2 linked regions of the Kordia antarctica genome follow. Each later gene encodes a partner of the first gene's protein in a complex. Links are inferred from orthologs where the notes say so. Each region holds a gene or a part of one and is shown on either strand. Other genes may lie near its edges.

The links.
Region 2: the proteins of prmC (region 1) and prfA are in contact, whole or in part, in a crystal structure (PDB 2B3T), measured with the Escherichia coli proteins. The link is inferred for Kordia antarctica from one-to-one orthologs.

What each region holds. Positions count from the first base shown.
Region 1 is NZ_CP019288.1:101,622-108,820, forward strand. What follows is about bases 2,354-5,144. They hold prmC (peptide chain release factor N(5)-glutamine methyltransferase), read left to right. Parts: upstream 2,354-3,202; coding sequence 3,203-4,087; downstream 4,088-5,144. Other genes in these bases: IMCC3317_RS00500 (pentapeptide repeat-containing protein), read left to right, coding at 2,354-2,575; IMCC3317_RS00505 (GNAT family N-acetyltransferase), read left to right, coding at 2,575-3,051; IMCC3317_RS00515 (LOG family protein), read left to right, coding at 4,236-4,814; IMCC3317_RS00520 (hypothetical protein), read right to left, coding at 4,822-5,144. Also shown: IMCC3317_RS00485 (HAD-IA family hydrolase), read right to left, coding at 1-326; bifunctional diaminohydroxyphosphoribosylaminopyrimidine deaminase/5-amino-6-(5-phosphoribosylamino)uracil reductase RibD, read right to left, coding at 319-1,341; IMCC3317_RS00495 (hypothetical protein), read right to left, coding at 1,365-1,826; more of IMCC3317_RS00500, read left to right, coding at 2,000-2,353; more of IMCC3317_RS00520, read right to left, coding at 5,145-5,334; IMCC3317_RS00525 (hypothetical protein), read right to left, coding at 5,384-5,908; IMCC3317_RS00530 (hypothetical protein), read right to left, coding at 5,962-6,459; IMCC3317_RS00535 (beta-mannosidase), read right to left, coding at 6,456-7,199. UniProt on the Escherichia coli protein: Methylates the class 1 translation termination release factors RF1/PrfA and RF2/PrfB on the glutamine residue of the universally conserved GGQ motif, i.e. on 'Gln-235' in RF1 and on 'Gln-252' in RF2.
Region 2 is NZ_CP019288.1:1,937,869-1,945,205, reverse strand. The notes cover bases 2,732-5,660. They hold prfA (peptide chain release factor 1), read left to right. Parts: upstream 2,732-3,622; coding sequence 3,623-4,699; downstream 4,700-5,660. Other genes in these bases: pyrF (orotidine-5'-phosphate decarboxylase), read left to right, coding at 4,855-5,660; IMCC3317_RS07780 (hypothetical protein), read right to left, coding at 3,281-3,442; IMCC3317_RS07785 (hypothetical protein), read right to left, coding at 2,851-3,120; IMCC3317_RS07790 (DUF5777 family beta-barrel protein), read left to right, coding at 2,732-2,756. Also shown: IMCC3317_RS07810 (peptide-methionine (S)-S-oxide reductase), read right to left, coding at 1-371; IMCC3317_RS07805 (hypothetical protein), read left to right, coding at 596-961; IMCC3317_RS07800 (YceI family protein), read left to right, coding at 978-1,523; IMCC3317_RS07795 (hypothetical protein), read left to right, coding at 1,531-1,899; more of IMCC3317_RS07790, read left to right, coding at 1,905-2,731; more of pyrF, read left to right, coding at 5,661-5,670; IMCC3317_RS07765 (ABC transporter substrate-binding protein), read left to right, coding at 5,708-6,499; IMCC3317_RS07760 (peptidoglycan-binding protein), read right to left, coding at 6,607-7,337. UniProt on the Escherichia coli protein: Peptide chain release factor 1 directs the termination of translation in response to the peptide chain termination codons UAG and UAA.

The sequences.
Region 1 (7,199 bases):
AAATCATTCGTATTACTCAATAACAACAAATGATACTTTTTGTCTTTGGCTAATTGTTTAATAAACTCCAACCGATGTGTCGGAAAATCTAATAAAATAGCGTTCCAAGCTTCGATTAAACCTTCTTTGGTTGTGTTTGGAAATTTTGTGTAATAAAAATCGACAAAATCTTCTGTGTTCATCAAACCTTTCTCGTATGCTTGATTCTTTTCTACCATTTCTGGCGTAAAATCAGTAATGCCAAGTTTTTCCAATTCGCGCGCAGTCGCAGGTTTATCTAAGTTGATAAAAATATCGCCAAAATCGAAAATAAGATTCTTAATCATTCGTAAAAATATATAATGAATTATCTAAAATAGTTTGTTCTGATTGAAGATTTCCTTCTAGTTTTGGTGCTTCAATTCCTTGCTGAAATTGAACATTTCCTTTAAAAATTCGTGCTTCATCCCAAAGATTACTATCAATAAACGTTTGCAAGGTTTGTTTTCCACCTTCAATTATAACCGATTGTAATTCGTGTTTGTATAAAACTTCACAAATTTGTTCGGCTATATTTTTTGAGAAATCGATAGTTTCAAAAATGATATTTTCTGAATTTTCTTTTAGTTGTTCCGTCAATGCAATTGTTTTTATAGTTTGATCGAACAAAGCATAACTTTCTGGAATTCGCAATGATTTATCCAACACAATTCGCACAGGATTTTTTCCATGCCAATCGCGTGTATTTAATTTCGGATTGTCCGTAATTGCAGTATTCGTTCCAACTAAAATTGCCGCTTCTTCACTTCGCCATTTATGAACTAATTGACGGGAAAATTTGTTCGTAATCCAATTTGGTTGAATCGGATCATTTTCATGTCGAATTTTATCAATAAAACCATCTTGCGTTTCTGCCCATTTCAAAATTATATACGGACGTTTGTGCTGATGAAACGTGAAAAATCGTTTGTTTGAAACTTTACATTCCGCTTCCAAAACGCCTAAAGTTACTTGACAACCGGAATCCTGAAGCCTAGCGATGCCTTTTCCAGCTACTTTTGCAAACGGATCAATCGTTCCAATGACAACTTTTGGAATTTTATGTTTGATGATGAATTCGCTACACGGCGGCGTTTTTCCAAAATGACTACATGGTTCGAGTGAAACATAAATTGTAGCATCTTTTAATAACGATTTGTCTTTTACCGAATGAATCGCATTTACTTCTGCATGATTTCCGCCAAATGCACTTGTGTAACCTTCGCCAATTATCACATCATTATACACAATCACAGCGCCAACCGAAGGATTTGGCATCGCGGTTTGCAAACCATTTGCAGCCAACTGCAAACAGCGTTTCATGTATGTTTCGTGTGAGTTTTGCACTAAAATTTTATATTTACATCTTGGGTTTTATCAACAATATAATCATACGAAAAACCAAACGTACTATACGTAATCGTTCCTTTATATTGAACTTTCATTTTTTTATTGACAATACTATTTAGAATTCCATCCAAAAGTCCATTTTTATTATTTTCATAGACTTCTTTTGTTGGAATAATCACTTTTAGGGGAATTGAAAATTCTTTTCGCGCAGGAACTTCAAAAGATTCAGAAGTCACATTTGCGACTGAAATATCATTTACAAATACTTCAATTCCTTTACTTTCCAAGCTTCCGCTGACATCATTTTGATTTATAAAATACGCATCTGCTGTCAACTCAATAGTTTCCAAAGTTGCATCTACAATAACAATATTGTCAACCTTTACAAAGAGCGGTTTTTCTTTTACTTTACAACTCACGATGAGCAATAGTATTGGAATAATGATGAGTTTTTTCATGTATTTTTAATTTTCGTCAGTTTGAGTGTTTTCATGCAATGAAAATGTATCGAAATGGCGCTTCGTAATTTATAATCTCGAACCAGCAACTAACAACTAGCAACAAACAACCAAATTTACTATCTTCACGGCATCGCAAAACTACATAATTTCTATTTGAAGCGCATACAAAAATGAGTCAAGAATTTCAGCAAGATCAAGTTTTTGAAAAGATCGATTACACACAACAAACTTTCCCGAAAGGAGAATACGACAATTGTACGTTTGTCGATTGTAAATTTGAAGGTGTTTATATGGACGCAATCTCGTTTTTAGAATGTACGTTTGATACGTGCGATATGACAAATGCGAAAGTGAAAAATGCCTCGTTTAATGAAGTCGATTTTTTGAATTGTAAGTTGTTAGGTGTTGATTTTAGCAAATGTACTGATTTTCTATTTTCGGTAACTTTTCAAGATTGTAGGTTGGAATTGGCTTCGTTTGCCGAATTAAAAATAAAGCAAACGACTTTTAGAACCTCTAATTTGCGTGAAGCAGATTTTACAGGAACTAATTTAGAAAATTCCGTTTTTGATGATTGCGATTTGACAGCCGCTATTTTTGAAAATACGAATTTGGGAAAGGCAGATTTTAGTTCCGCGTATAATTATAACATTGATCCAACAGTAAATCAAATCAAAAAAGCGAAGTTTTCACGTTCAGAAATTCACGGTTTATTGTATAAATACGATATTAAAATTACATCTTAATGATTATTAGAGAGATACAACAAAAAGACAATAAGGAAATAGCAATTTTTATCAGAGCGGCATTTCCTGAATATGACATTCCAAAAGTTGGAACTGCATATGAAGATCCAGAAACGGACGCAATGTTTGAAGCATATCAAGGCGAACGCGAAGTGTATTTTGTAATCGAAGTTGATGGAGAAGTTGTTGGCGGCGCAGGAATCAAGCAATTACGCGATACCAAAGACAATGTATGTGAATTGCAAAAAATGTACTTTTTAACCAAAACGAGAGGAAATGGATACGGGAAATTATTATTTACCAAATGTTTGGAAGCAGCGAAAAATTTTGGCTATGATCAATGTTATTTAGAATCGGCACCACAATTTAAAGCGGCAATTCATATTTATGAATCGTTCGGATTTAAACATTTAGACAAACCATTGGGAAATACAGGTCATTATTCGTGTGATGTTTGGATGTTGAAGGAATTGTAATTTTTAGGCATTAGGCATTAGGCATTAGGCATTAGGTATTTGTGACTTTTTGCCCAAAACCTAAATTTGAGTTTACAAGTTTAGAACAAACAAACAAATCCACAAAAAAAAACTAATAAGGAGCAAAGCAACTTAAAGAAATTCACAAGCCTTGAAACTAAAAGATATACAAGAAATATTCCACAAGGAATTAGACGAAATCTACGGGAAAGACGAAGTGAACAGCTTCTTTTTCATGTTGACAGAAGCGTATTTTGGATTGGAACGTTTTGCATTAGCGTTAGATCCTGAAATTGTAATTACAAAAGAACAGGAAACTCCTTTATTTTCCGCTTTGAGCGAATTAAAACTCCAAAAACCAATTCAGCATATTCTTGGCAAAGCACATTTTTTTGGATTGGAATTTACCGTGAATGAACACACATTAATTCCACGACCAGAAACCGAAGAATTGGTACAATGGATTCTTGACGATATCAAAACTGCAAACTCACCAACCAAAACCTATCGAATTTTAGATATTGGAACTGGAAGCGGTTGCATTCCGATTGCATTGAAAAAAAATATTCCAAATGCTGTAATTTCTGCAATTGATATTTCTGAAAAAGCATTGGAAGTTGCGAATGAAAATGCTATAACTAATGAAGTTCAGATTCAATTTGTGCAAGCAGATGTGTTGGTTTTAGACGATTTGAATTTGTTTGAAGAAGAAAATATACGTTTTGATATTATTGTGTCAAATCCGCCATATGTACGAAATCTGGAGAAAGAAGCCATGCATAAAAATGTATTAGATTTTGAACCAGATTCAGCGTTGTTCGTTGACGATCATGATCCGCTAATTTTTTACGACAAAATAGCTCATCTCGCGAAAGCGCACTTACAATCAAACGGAAGTTTATATTTTGAAATCAATCAGTATTTAGGCAAAGAAATGTTCGATCTCTTGAAGAAGAAAGAATTTAAAAACATCGAATTACGCAAAGATATTTTTGGCGTAGACCGAATGATGAAATGTGTTAAAAGAGAAAAGTGAAAAGTTGAAAATGAAAAGTGCGCCGCATTGAGCGAAGTCGAAATGAAAGTTGAAAATGAAAAGTGAAAGTGAAAGTGAAAAACACTTCGACTCCGCTCAGTGTAAACGAATAAACAAAAAGACGAACAAACAAACAAACCAACAACCAATGAAAAGTATCGCAGTCTATTGTGGAAGTAGTTTAGGAAATGATCCAAAAATTGTGATTGATGCGCAAAAATTAGGAACAGCATTAGCCGAACAAAAAATTACAATGATTTACGGCGGATCGAAGATTGGAATTATGGGAACTGTGGCAAATGCAGTGTTGGAAAATGGTGGAAAAGTTATTGGCGTGATTCCTGAATTTTTGAAGCGTAAAGAAATCGTGCATGATAGTGTTGATGAAATGTACACCACAAAAACAATGGTAGAACGCAAAATGAAAATGATTGACTTGTCTGAAGGTTTCATCGCTCTTCCTGGCGGATTTGGTACGTTGGAAGAACTTTTTGAAGTAATTACTGCGCTACAATTGGCACAAATTCCGCATCCTGTGGCAATTTTGAATAGCAATGGTTATTACGATGAACTCATTGCCATGATGAAAAAAATGATTCAAAAAGGATTGCTCAAAGAGAAAAATTTCGATATGCTAATTATAGAAACTGACATTTCTAAATTACTAGAACGCATGCGGAATTTTGTTCCGAACGCAGTTCCAAAATGGATTACAGCTAAAGAATAATCAATTTTTAGTCGGCACTTTTTCTCAATCTATTCAGTCTAATAATTGTATATATATCATCTATGAGTAAGGCAGAAACGTTTACAGTATACGTCGTATCATTGTGTTTGAATACTATTTTACCTTGTGTGCCATTCATATTATCTTCTTCTTTGGTTTCATATGTGTAATCTGAATATTCAATAGCGTTCCAAACAATACCATATTTTTCTGCTTCTTTTTTGATTTTCGTCAAATCGCCTTCCATTCTTCCATTATAATCTTCAGCGGTTAAACTGGCAATTTGTTTTGTAGCTTTTTCACCAATTTTTTCTGCATTATTTTTTCCAAATTCTTTAATTTCTTCAATCGTAAATATGGTTTTAAGATAATCTTCGTTGGATGTTTTATCGAACTTTTTTAGAATATCAAAAGCGTATTTCCCCATATCTTCTACTTTTTCAACGCCTTTAGCATTTTGGCAAGCAATGAAAAGTGTAGACGTAATTACTAAGATGAAGATGTAGTATGTTTTTTTCATTAGTGTTTAATTTTTATTGTTTTAAAAGATGTAAAATTTAGAATACAGCTTAGTAATTGCGTTCTCCAGTATTTTTTTTCAGTCGTTCCAATTCTATAATAGAATATCCTTCTCCAATATTAACGGTAGAAACAGACACAACATATGTTTGCGAATTATGACTAAAATACAATGTACCATCTGTACTTTTATCACCATTTTTTTCTTTGATTTTAAACGTATAATCAATGTATTTAATTTTATTCCAAACGATGTTATACTTAATAGCTTGCTTTTTTAGTTGATTATAATCGCGCTCTATTCTAGAATTATAATCTTCTTTGGTCATTCTCGTAATTTCATTTTTTGCTCTTTCGCTAAACCCATTTTCTTCTTTTTTAACAGCTTCGCGAAGTGTTTCAATAGTCAATAATTTAGTTAGAAACTCTTGCTTGGATGTGGTTTGAATATCTTTCAATATTTTAAAAGCATATTTTCCAATAGCATCAGGTTCTTTTATAGTAGATGAACTTCCACACGCCAAAAAAAGTGTCGTGAAACTACATAAGACAAAAAGGATCGTTATTTTTTTCATTTGGTATGATTGATTGTTAGTGTTTTTTAAAGATATAAAATTTAAGCAAATTATTATTGTGCAAGTTCAAAATTTGACAAAATAAACAAGCGTTGTTTCTCTTCATATTCAAACGAAACTACCTTTGCCATGTATTTTTTTGCGTTATGAGTAAACAATAAATAACCATCATTAAATGTAACGCCATTATCAAGTCTTAACTGAAAAGCATACTCTTCATACGTAATGTTTGCCCAATTGATTTGTTGTCTTTCGCCAGATTCTTTCAACATTTCATACGATTGCAACAATCCTTTTTTATACTTTTCTTTGGACATTTTAGTCATTGCATTTCTGAAATTTTCTTCAATCGTAGTATCTTTTACAAACTCGCGTAATTCTTCTAGCGATATAAAATAATTACCAAAATCGGCACTCGAAATTGTGTCTAGTTTTTGGAGTAACTCAAAGGTGTGTTTTCCAATTGGTTCATCTGCGGAAGCGTTAGAATTACAAGCGTTATACACAAGAGAAATACAAATTAATAAAGGGATGTAAATTGTTTTTTTCATGAAGGATTCTTTTCACTATTTGTATGAATACTATTTAATGTTTTTATCGCCAAATCATCAATATTCTCGGCTTCTGTGTGAAATATAATCGTTTTTGTTTCATTTGGCAAAAGATCGAAGAAATTATCTGAAAAATGTCCGTTCACTTTCGTGTGAAGAAACACATTTTTTTGCAATGTTTTTGAAGTTACATCAATCGCAAATCCTTGTGGTCGCGCTGTAATAAATGTATCAATCTCATGCGCAGGCAATGCTAAATCTTTCGGTTTTACCAAATAGAACAGGGAAGTAGCTTTATAAGGAATTGTACTTGAATCGAATCTTGTGTCTGAACTTGAATATTTAGATACTTTAGCATAGTCCAAAACAGCTTTTAGCACGGTTTGTTTATGATTGAATTTTAAATCAGTAATTGGCAATTGTACCATTAACTGACTCGTATTTGCTTTTATGGTTACTGTTTGATTGATTTTATGAAGTATGTTTCCATTAAAATCTAAAAAAGTAAGTTTCAATTCGCCTTCTTGTACTTTTAATTTATCAGAAACGATATACGTTTTTAGCGTATCATTTTCAATTACAGAAGAAACCAACATATCTTTAAACGATTCTTTCGCTTTGTAATGCAACGCTTTCCAGTTTCCCATGAAATCGATGCTCGACCATGAAACGACTGGCCAACAATCGTTCAATTGCCAATACAAACTTCCCATACAATACGGCATTGCGCGTCTTTGCGC
Region 2 (7,337 bases), 1.8 Mb from region 1 along the record:
CGCGAAGGTTTAAATCCGTTAAACGGTAACACTTGCGTGATGATTTTTTTTGTAAAACTTTTTTGAAGATTGGTCAAAATTTCTTCAATAGTTTCTTTTTGAATGGAATCAAAATAATAAATAGCCGAACGATATTTTGTGCGCATGGAATGTTGCACGGTTGATTTATGCGTCCGCAGATGAATCTCTATGAGAACCTTCAATGGAATTAGTGTTGCATCAAACTGTACAATAACGGCTTCTGAAAACGTATCATTTTCTTCCGTAGATTGAATCCAACCTTGTGCTACATTTTCAACACCAATTAACGATTGAAAAACCGCTTCTGTACACCAATGGCAACCGCCACCAAATGCAATTTTACAAATCATACCTTTTTTAAATATTCACACAAAAATAATGAAATTTTAAAAATAGAGTTAAAATACTGAAAAACAGATAATTGTATTTATTTTTGATATCTTTCAAAGATAAATCTGAAAATAATATGCAATTTTTAATAACTTCAAAAAGATAGAATACCTGAAAATGTCTTTAAAATAGATTATATTCATGCAAAATTGAAAAAGAAAAATAACCAACTAAAATCTAAAAAATGCAGAAAAAAATATACATAGGCTTCGCTTGTATATGTGTGTTGACCATCTTTTATAATTGTACAACAAACACTATTGACGAAGGCGATGTAGCGGATTTACCGCCAATTGTAGAAACAATCACGTATGATGACGATGTGGAAGCAATTATTACAACAAATTGTATAAGCTGTCATAGTGGACCCAATGCGAATGCAGGTTTGCAACTCACAAGTTACTTAAATGTAAAAGCAGCTGCGGAACAAGGCAACCTTTTAAATCGGATCAATAATGCCACAAATCCAATGCCGCAAAGTGGATTGTTGCCACCAGAAACACGCCAAATCATTGACCAATGGGTTGCAGACGGCTATCTTGAAAATTAAATCTAAAAAATATCATATGAAAAAAATGCTATTATTGTGTATGTTTTTTGTAGTTGGAACTATTTCCGCGCAAAAATATTTCACTAAAACAGGAGAAACAGACTTTAAAGCTTCCGTAGATGCTTTTGAACCTGTTGAAGCTAAAAGCAACAGTACAACGGCAATTTTAAAAGTTGATACTGGCGATTTGGCTGCGCTATTATTCATGAAATCATTTCACTTTAAAGTGGCATTGATGGAAGAACATTTCAATGAAAATTATATGGATTCGGATAAGTTTCCGAAAGCAACATTTAGAGGGAAATTGAAAGATTTTGATATGTCCGATTTGTCAAGCACAGCAAAAGAATACAACTTATCAGGAACATTAACGGTTCGTGGGAAAGCAAAAGAAATTGAAACAACGGCTAAGGTTTCCAAAGATGGAGACAAAATTGTTGTGCAAGCCGTATTCACAGTAAAACCACAAGACTTTGATATTGATATTCCAAGTATTGTACGAAACAAAATCGCAAAAGAAATTAACGTAACACTGAATTATGAGCTTATCGAAAAGAAGTAAATTCCTCATGATATTCGTCCTAATTATTGCAATGGGCGCATATATTGGGTATAGTTATGCATACCAACCACATACTGCTATTGCTGATATGGAAGTTGCATTTAAAGGTTCTGCAGAAGACTTTTTAGAAAAAATAAAAGAAAACGCAGAAGAGTGGACACAAGGTGAGAAAGTAGTGGAACTTACAGGGAAAATTACTGCAAAAGACGAAAAAGGAATTTCACTAAACGAAAGTATCTATTTTCAATTGGCGGAAGGAACAGCTACAGATGACTTAGCGGAAAATCAAAAAATAAAAATCATAGGTAGAATTATTGGATATGATGATTTGATGGAAGAATTAAAACTCGATAAAGCAATCATTGTCAAAAAATAATATAAATGAAGCACTATTACATATACACAGTACTCTGTTTATTCAGTATAGGATTGCATGCGCAAGATGATTTATTAAATGAATTAGAAGACGAAGCAACGCCAGAAACGTTTGTATCTCCTGCGTTTAAAGCCATGAAAATTGGAAATTTACAATCGACAAAAGTAGCATCAAAAGGTGATTTTTATTTGTATGTTTCACACAGATTTGGAACATTAGATGATGGATTATCAACTTTTTTCGGATTTGACAACGCAAACACTAAAATTCAATTGGTTTACGGACTTTTTGACGGATGGCAATTTGGAATCAGTAGGGAATCATTACGAAAAACATATGCCTTATCTACAAAAGTAAAACTGAAAAATCAATCGGATACTTTTCCTGTAAATTTAGTTGGATATGCTACCGCGAATATAAATACGCAAGTACGAAAAGATCGGTTTCCGTTTCTTGTATTTGAAGATCGTTTGAGCTACACAACGCAATTACTCATTTCACGAAGATTTAGTAACCGCTTTTCGCTAGAATTGGCACCTTCATACGTACGTCAAAATCTAACATTAGAAGCTTCTCAAAAACACGACCAATTTGCAATGGGCGCTGGCGGACGTTTAAAAATAAGTAAACGTATGTCTATCAATATGGATTATGTGTACAACTTTAGCCGAGCAGATAATACTGCATTTAGAAATCCGTTGACTATTGGAGTTGATATTGAAACTGGCGGGCATGTATTTCAGTTGTTATTTTCAAACGCACAATCGACCAACGAACCTGGATTCATTAGCAATGCAGAAGGAAATTGGACTGATGGAGATATATTTTTCGGATTCAATATTGTACGTGTATTCTAAACATAGAAACATAGAAACATAAAACATATAAAAACACAAAAGGCTTTCATGAATTTGAAAGCCTTTTTCTTTAGTGAAATATAAAAATTTGTTCTTAGTAACAGTGAACTCCTGGAGGACACACTGAATCTGAATTACAATTGTTAGTTCCACAATTATTAGTTCCGCAATTGTTAGTTCCACAATTGTTAGTTCCGCAATTATTGCTTCCACAGTTATTAGTTCCGCAATTGTATTCTGAGAAGCATGGTTCAGCAGTTCCAGTCCATGATTGATATCCACCAGTAACGCTATCAGATTCAAACGTAGCTACTTTTGACTTTTTTAATCCTAATTTTCCTAGAGTTACTTTCTTTTTTTTCATGATAAATAAGTTTTGGTTAAAAAGTAAAAATAGTAAAAACACATCTAAAAAAAATAAGGCTTCCCCGTAATAAAAGTAATGTGTATAAAAAGAAAACTGCATCTTTTCAGTTGAAAATGATGCAGTTGTAAAAATAATTTATGTGAATTGTGAACTAGTATTAATTAGTTTCACAGTTACAATATGTTTCATCGCATTCTCCGTTTCCGTAAGAAGAACAATCGCTTTCAAGTGGCGCACGAAGTCCTCCTTTTACAATTTCTTTTAATGATGAAATACTTCTTTTGTTAAGCTTTAACGAATTGATACCTTTTTTTTTCATGTGAATAAGTTTATGGTTAATTAATTTAAGTTGGTATTAAAAATACAATTAAAATGCGAGATGCATTGAATAGAAGTCAAAGAAAAACTATTTTCACAGAAAGTATTTTAGATATAAAACAGAAAATCTGAAACAATCAATAAAAATTGTAAATTTGCATACCTGAAAAGAAAAAGTTCCATGTTAGATAAGTTACAAATAGTAAAACAGCGTTTTGATGAGGTAAATGATTTAATCATTCAGCCAGACATTATTGCTGATCAAAAAAGATACGTACAACTCAGCAAAGAATACAAAGATCTTAAAGCACTCGTAGAAAAACGCGAGATATATAAAGAGATATTGGACAATATTGCTGAAGCAGAAGAAATCATTTCAGATGGTAGTGATGCCGAAATGACAGAAATGGCAAAAATGCAATTGGACGAAGCCAAAGAAGCATTGCCAATATTAGAAGATGAAATTAAATTCTTACTAATTCCAAAAGATCCTGAAGATAGTAAAAATATCGTAATGGAACTCCGTGCAGGAGCCGGTGGAGATGAAGCAAGTATTTTTGCAGGCGATTTGCATCGTATGTATACCAAATACTGTGAAGGTCGCGGTTGGAACGTAAGTATTGTAGATTATAGTGAAGGAACTTCGGGCGGATTTAAAGAAATGATACTTGAAGTTTCAGGAGAAGATGTATACGGAACCATGAAGTTTGAAGCTGGCGTGCATCGTGTACAACGTGTACCACAAACAGAAACGCAAGGTCGTGTGCATACAAGTGCTGCAACGGTAATAGTATTACCAGAAGCAGAAGAATTTGATGTAGAATTAGATATGAAAGAAGTTCGTATAGAGCGAACAACTTCTACTGGACCTGGAGGACAATCGGTAAACACAACGTATTCTGCAATTCGTTTGCATCACGCGCCATCTGGATTGGTGGTAAGTTGTCAAGATCAAAAATCATCACACAAAAACTTAGAAAAAGCATTAAAAGTATTGCGTTCTCGATTGTATGATAAGGAATTAGAGAAAAAGCTAGCTGCAGATTCTGTTCGTCGTAAAAGTATGGTTTCTTCTGGAGACAGAAGTGCAAAAATTAGAACCTATAACTATCCGCAAGGACGTGTTACAGATCACAGAATTGGATTAACATTGTACGATTTATCAAATATAATGAATGGCGACATTCAAAAAATATTGGACGAATTAATGCTCGTTGAAAATACAGAAAAGCTGAAAGATGCTAGTGAGATTATGTAAATTTGTTGTCAGTTGTCAGTTGTCAGTTGTCAGTTGTCAGTTGTCGGTTTTCAGTATATGACCTTTATTTTTGATACTTTCAATCAAATTAACGATCAACAAATCAACGAATAAACAAACAACAAATAACGAATAAAGAACAACGAGTAACAGCAATGACAACCACACAACTGATAGCCGAAATTCATAAAAAAAAATCCTTTCTCTGTATTGGACTTGATGTTGATTTACAAAAAATCCCGAAACATCTATTAGAAACGGACGATCCAATATTTGAGTTTAACAAGGCAATTATTGATGAGACACATCACTTGGCAGTTGCGTACAAACCAAATACGGCTTTTTACGAAGCTTACGGAATTAAAGGTTGGCAAGCGTTGGAAAAAACAATTCAATACCTAAATACAAATCATCCGGAAATATTTACCATTGCAGATGCAAAACGTGGCGATATCGGAAATACATCAAGTATGTATGCGAAAGCATTCTTTGAAGATTTAGCGTTCGATTCCGTAACTGTTGCGCCATATATGGGAAAAGATTCTGTGGAACCTTTCTTAGCATTCAAAGGCAAACATACCATTTTATTAGCCTTAACTTCAAATCAAGGCGCGTTCGATTTTCAAACGAAACTTATTAATGATAAAGAAGTATACAAACATGTATTAGAAACTTCGAAAAGTTGGGAAAACAGTGAAAACTTAATGTATGTAGTTGGCGCAACGAAAGCTTCTTTTTTAGGAGAAATTCGTGAAATTGTTCCAGAAAGTTTCTTGTTAGTCCCAGGAGTTGGCGCGCAAGGCGGAAACTTGCAAGATGTTTGCAACTACGGAATGACGGAAAATGTTGGACTCTTAATTAATTCTTCAAGAGGAATTATTTATGCTTCAAATGATGAAAATTTTGCTTCGGCTGCAGCCGAAAAAGCCTCAGAATTACAAACACAAATGGCAGAAATTTTGACGAAATAAATTTTCGTCATTCTGAACTTGATTCAGAATCTCATATATGAATATAAAAGATCAATTACAACGAGAATTAATTTTTAAAACGACTCCAAAACGAATCATTTCGTTAGTGCCATCGCAAACGGAATTGTTGTACGATTTAGGTTTGGAAGATAGCATTGTCGGAATCACCAAATTCTGTGTACATCCGTATCATTTAAAAAGTACAAAAACAATTGTTGGCGGCACAAAAAACATCAAACTTGATAAAATTAAGGCTTTACAGCCAGATATTATTCTGTGTAACAAAGAAGAAAACACAAAAGAAATTGTAGAAGAATTAGAGAAATTATTTCCAGTACACGTTTCAGATGTAAAAAATATAGAGGAATCCTTGGAAATGATCACGCAATACGGAATGATGTTTAAGTGTAATACAGAAGCTTCTAAAATCAATGATAAAATTCGGTTTCATTTAAAATATTTTCAAGAATTTGTCAAAGACATTCCTGTTCAAAAAGTAGGGTATTTTATCTGGCGAAAGCCTTGGATGGCAGCAGGAAAAGATACATTTATCAATTACTTACTAACGTTGTGTAAATTTGAAAATATCTACGAATCGCACGGAAGATATCCAGAAATTACGATTGAAAATATTCGTAAAGAGGGCGATCCCGCTATTGTATTATTGTCATCAGAACCATATCCTTTTAAAGAAAAACACGCATTTGAAATTGGACGACATACACATCATGCAAAAGTTGTTTTTGTAGATGGAGAATATTTCAGTTGGTATGGCTCGCGACTTTCCAAAGCGTTTGCTTATTTCAAGCAACTTCATAAAAGTTTGTAAACAAGAAAAATCGGGCAATGAAACCCGATTGTATTTCATTAGCTAATCTAAAATGCTGTGATATAGATTATTATAAATATATTAAAAAACGTGAAGGAGAAATAAAATCAATTAAACTTCCCCAATTGCACTGCTTTTTGCATAGCTTCATATCTTTTTTTCCAAATAGTACGATCTTTATTCAAATGATCGTCAATATGCACAGGATCTATGGTGTTAAACTTTCCGCCCCAACGTAATTTTGGATCGTTAATAATTGAACTTAAAAACTGTTTTACAGGTTCAGGAACATTAGGATATTTTGCCATTACTTTAGAATTTGCCCATTTTCCGTTTCCGTAGCGCAAATTCATATCAATTCCGTGTCCAGCCAAATGATTAGAAAACGTTGCAGGTTTTACAATAGCACCTCTAACATTTGTGGTAGTTCTAAACGAACTTGTAACGTGTATAAAAACGTCTGCTTGTTTTGCATATGCATTTATTTTTTCGAGCGCAGGTATAAATTCAACATCAGCTCTACAAGGTTTTCCAGAAAAACGAGAACCTTCAAACAATACAAGTGGCGATTTTTTACTTGGTAAATTTTGCGCCGCCAAGTCACTCCATTTATTTCCGTAATATGGATTAATGTCTCTTAAGAAAAGATCAACAACTGGGCGTGAAAGTAAATCGCCATCACACTCAATAGCATTGTCTTTTGCATATTTAATTACAGCATTTCTGGTACTATTTCCATACAAACCATCTGCGCCAAACTTTTTAAAATTAAGTTGTTCGCCATAACCAATCGTATTTAAAAACACTTGTATCGCAGAAATACTTGTGCGTGTTCCTT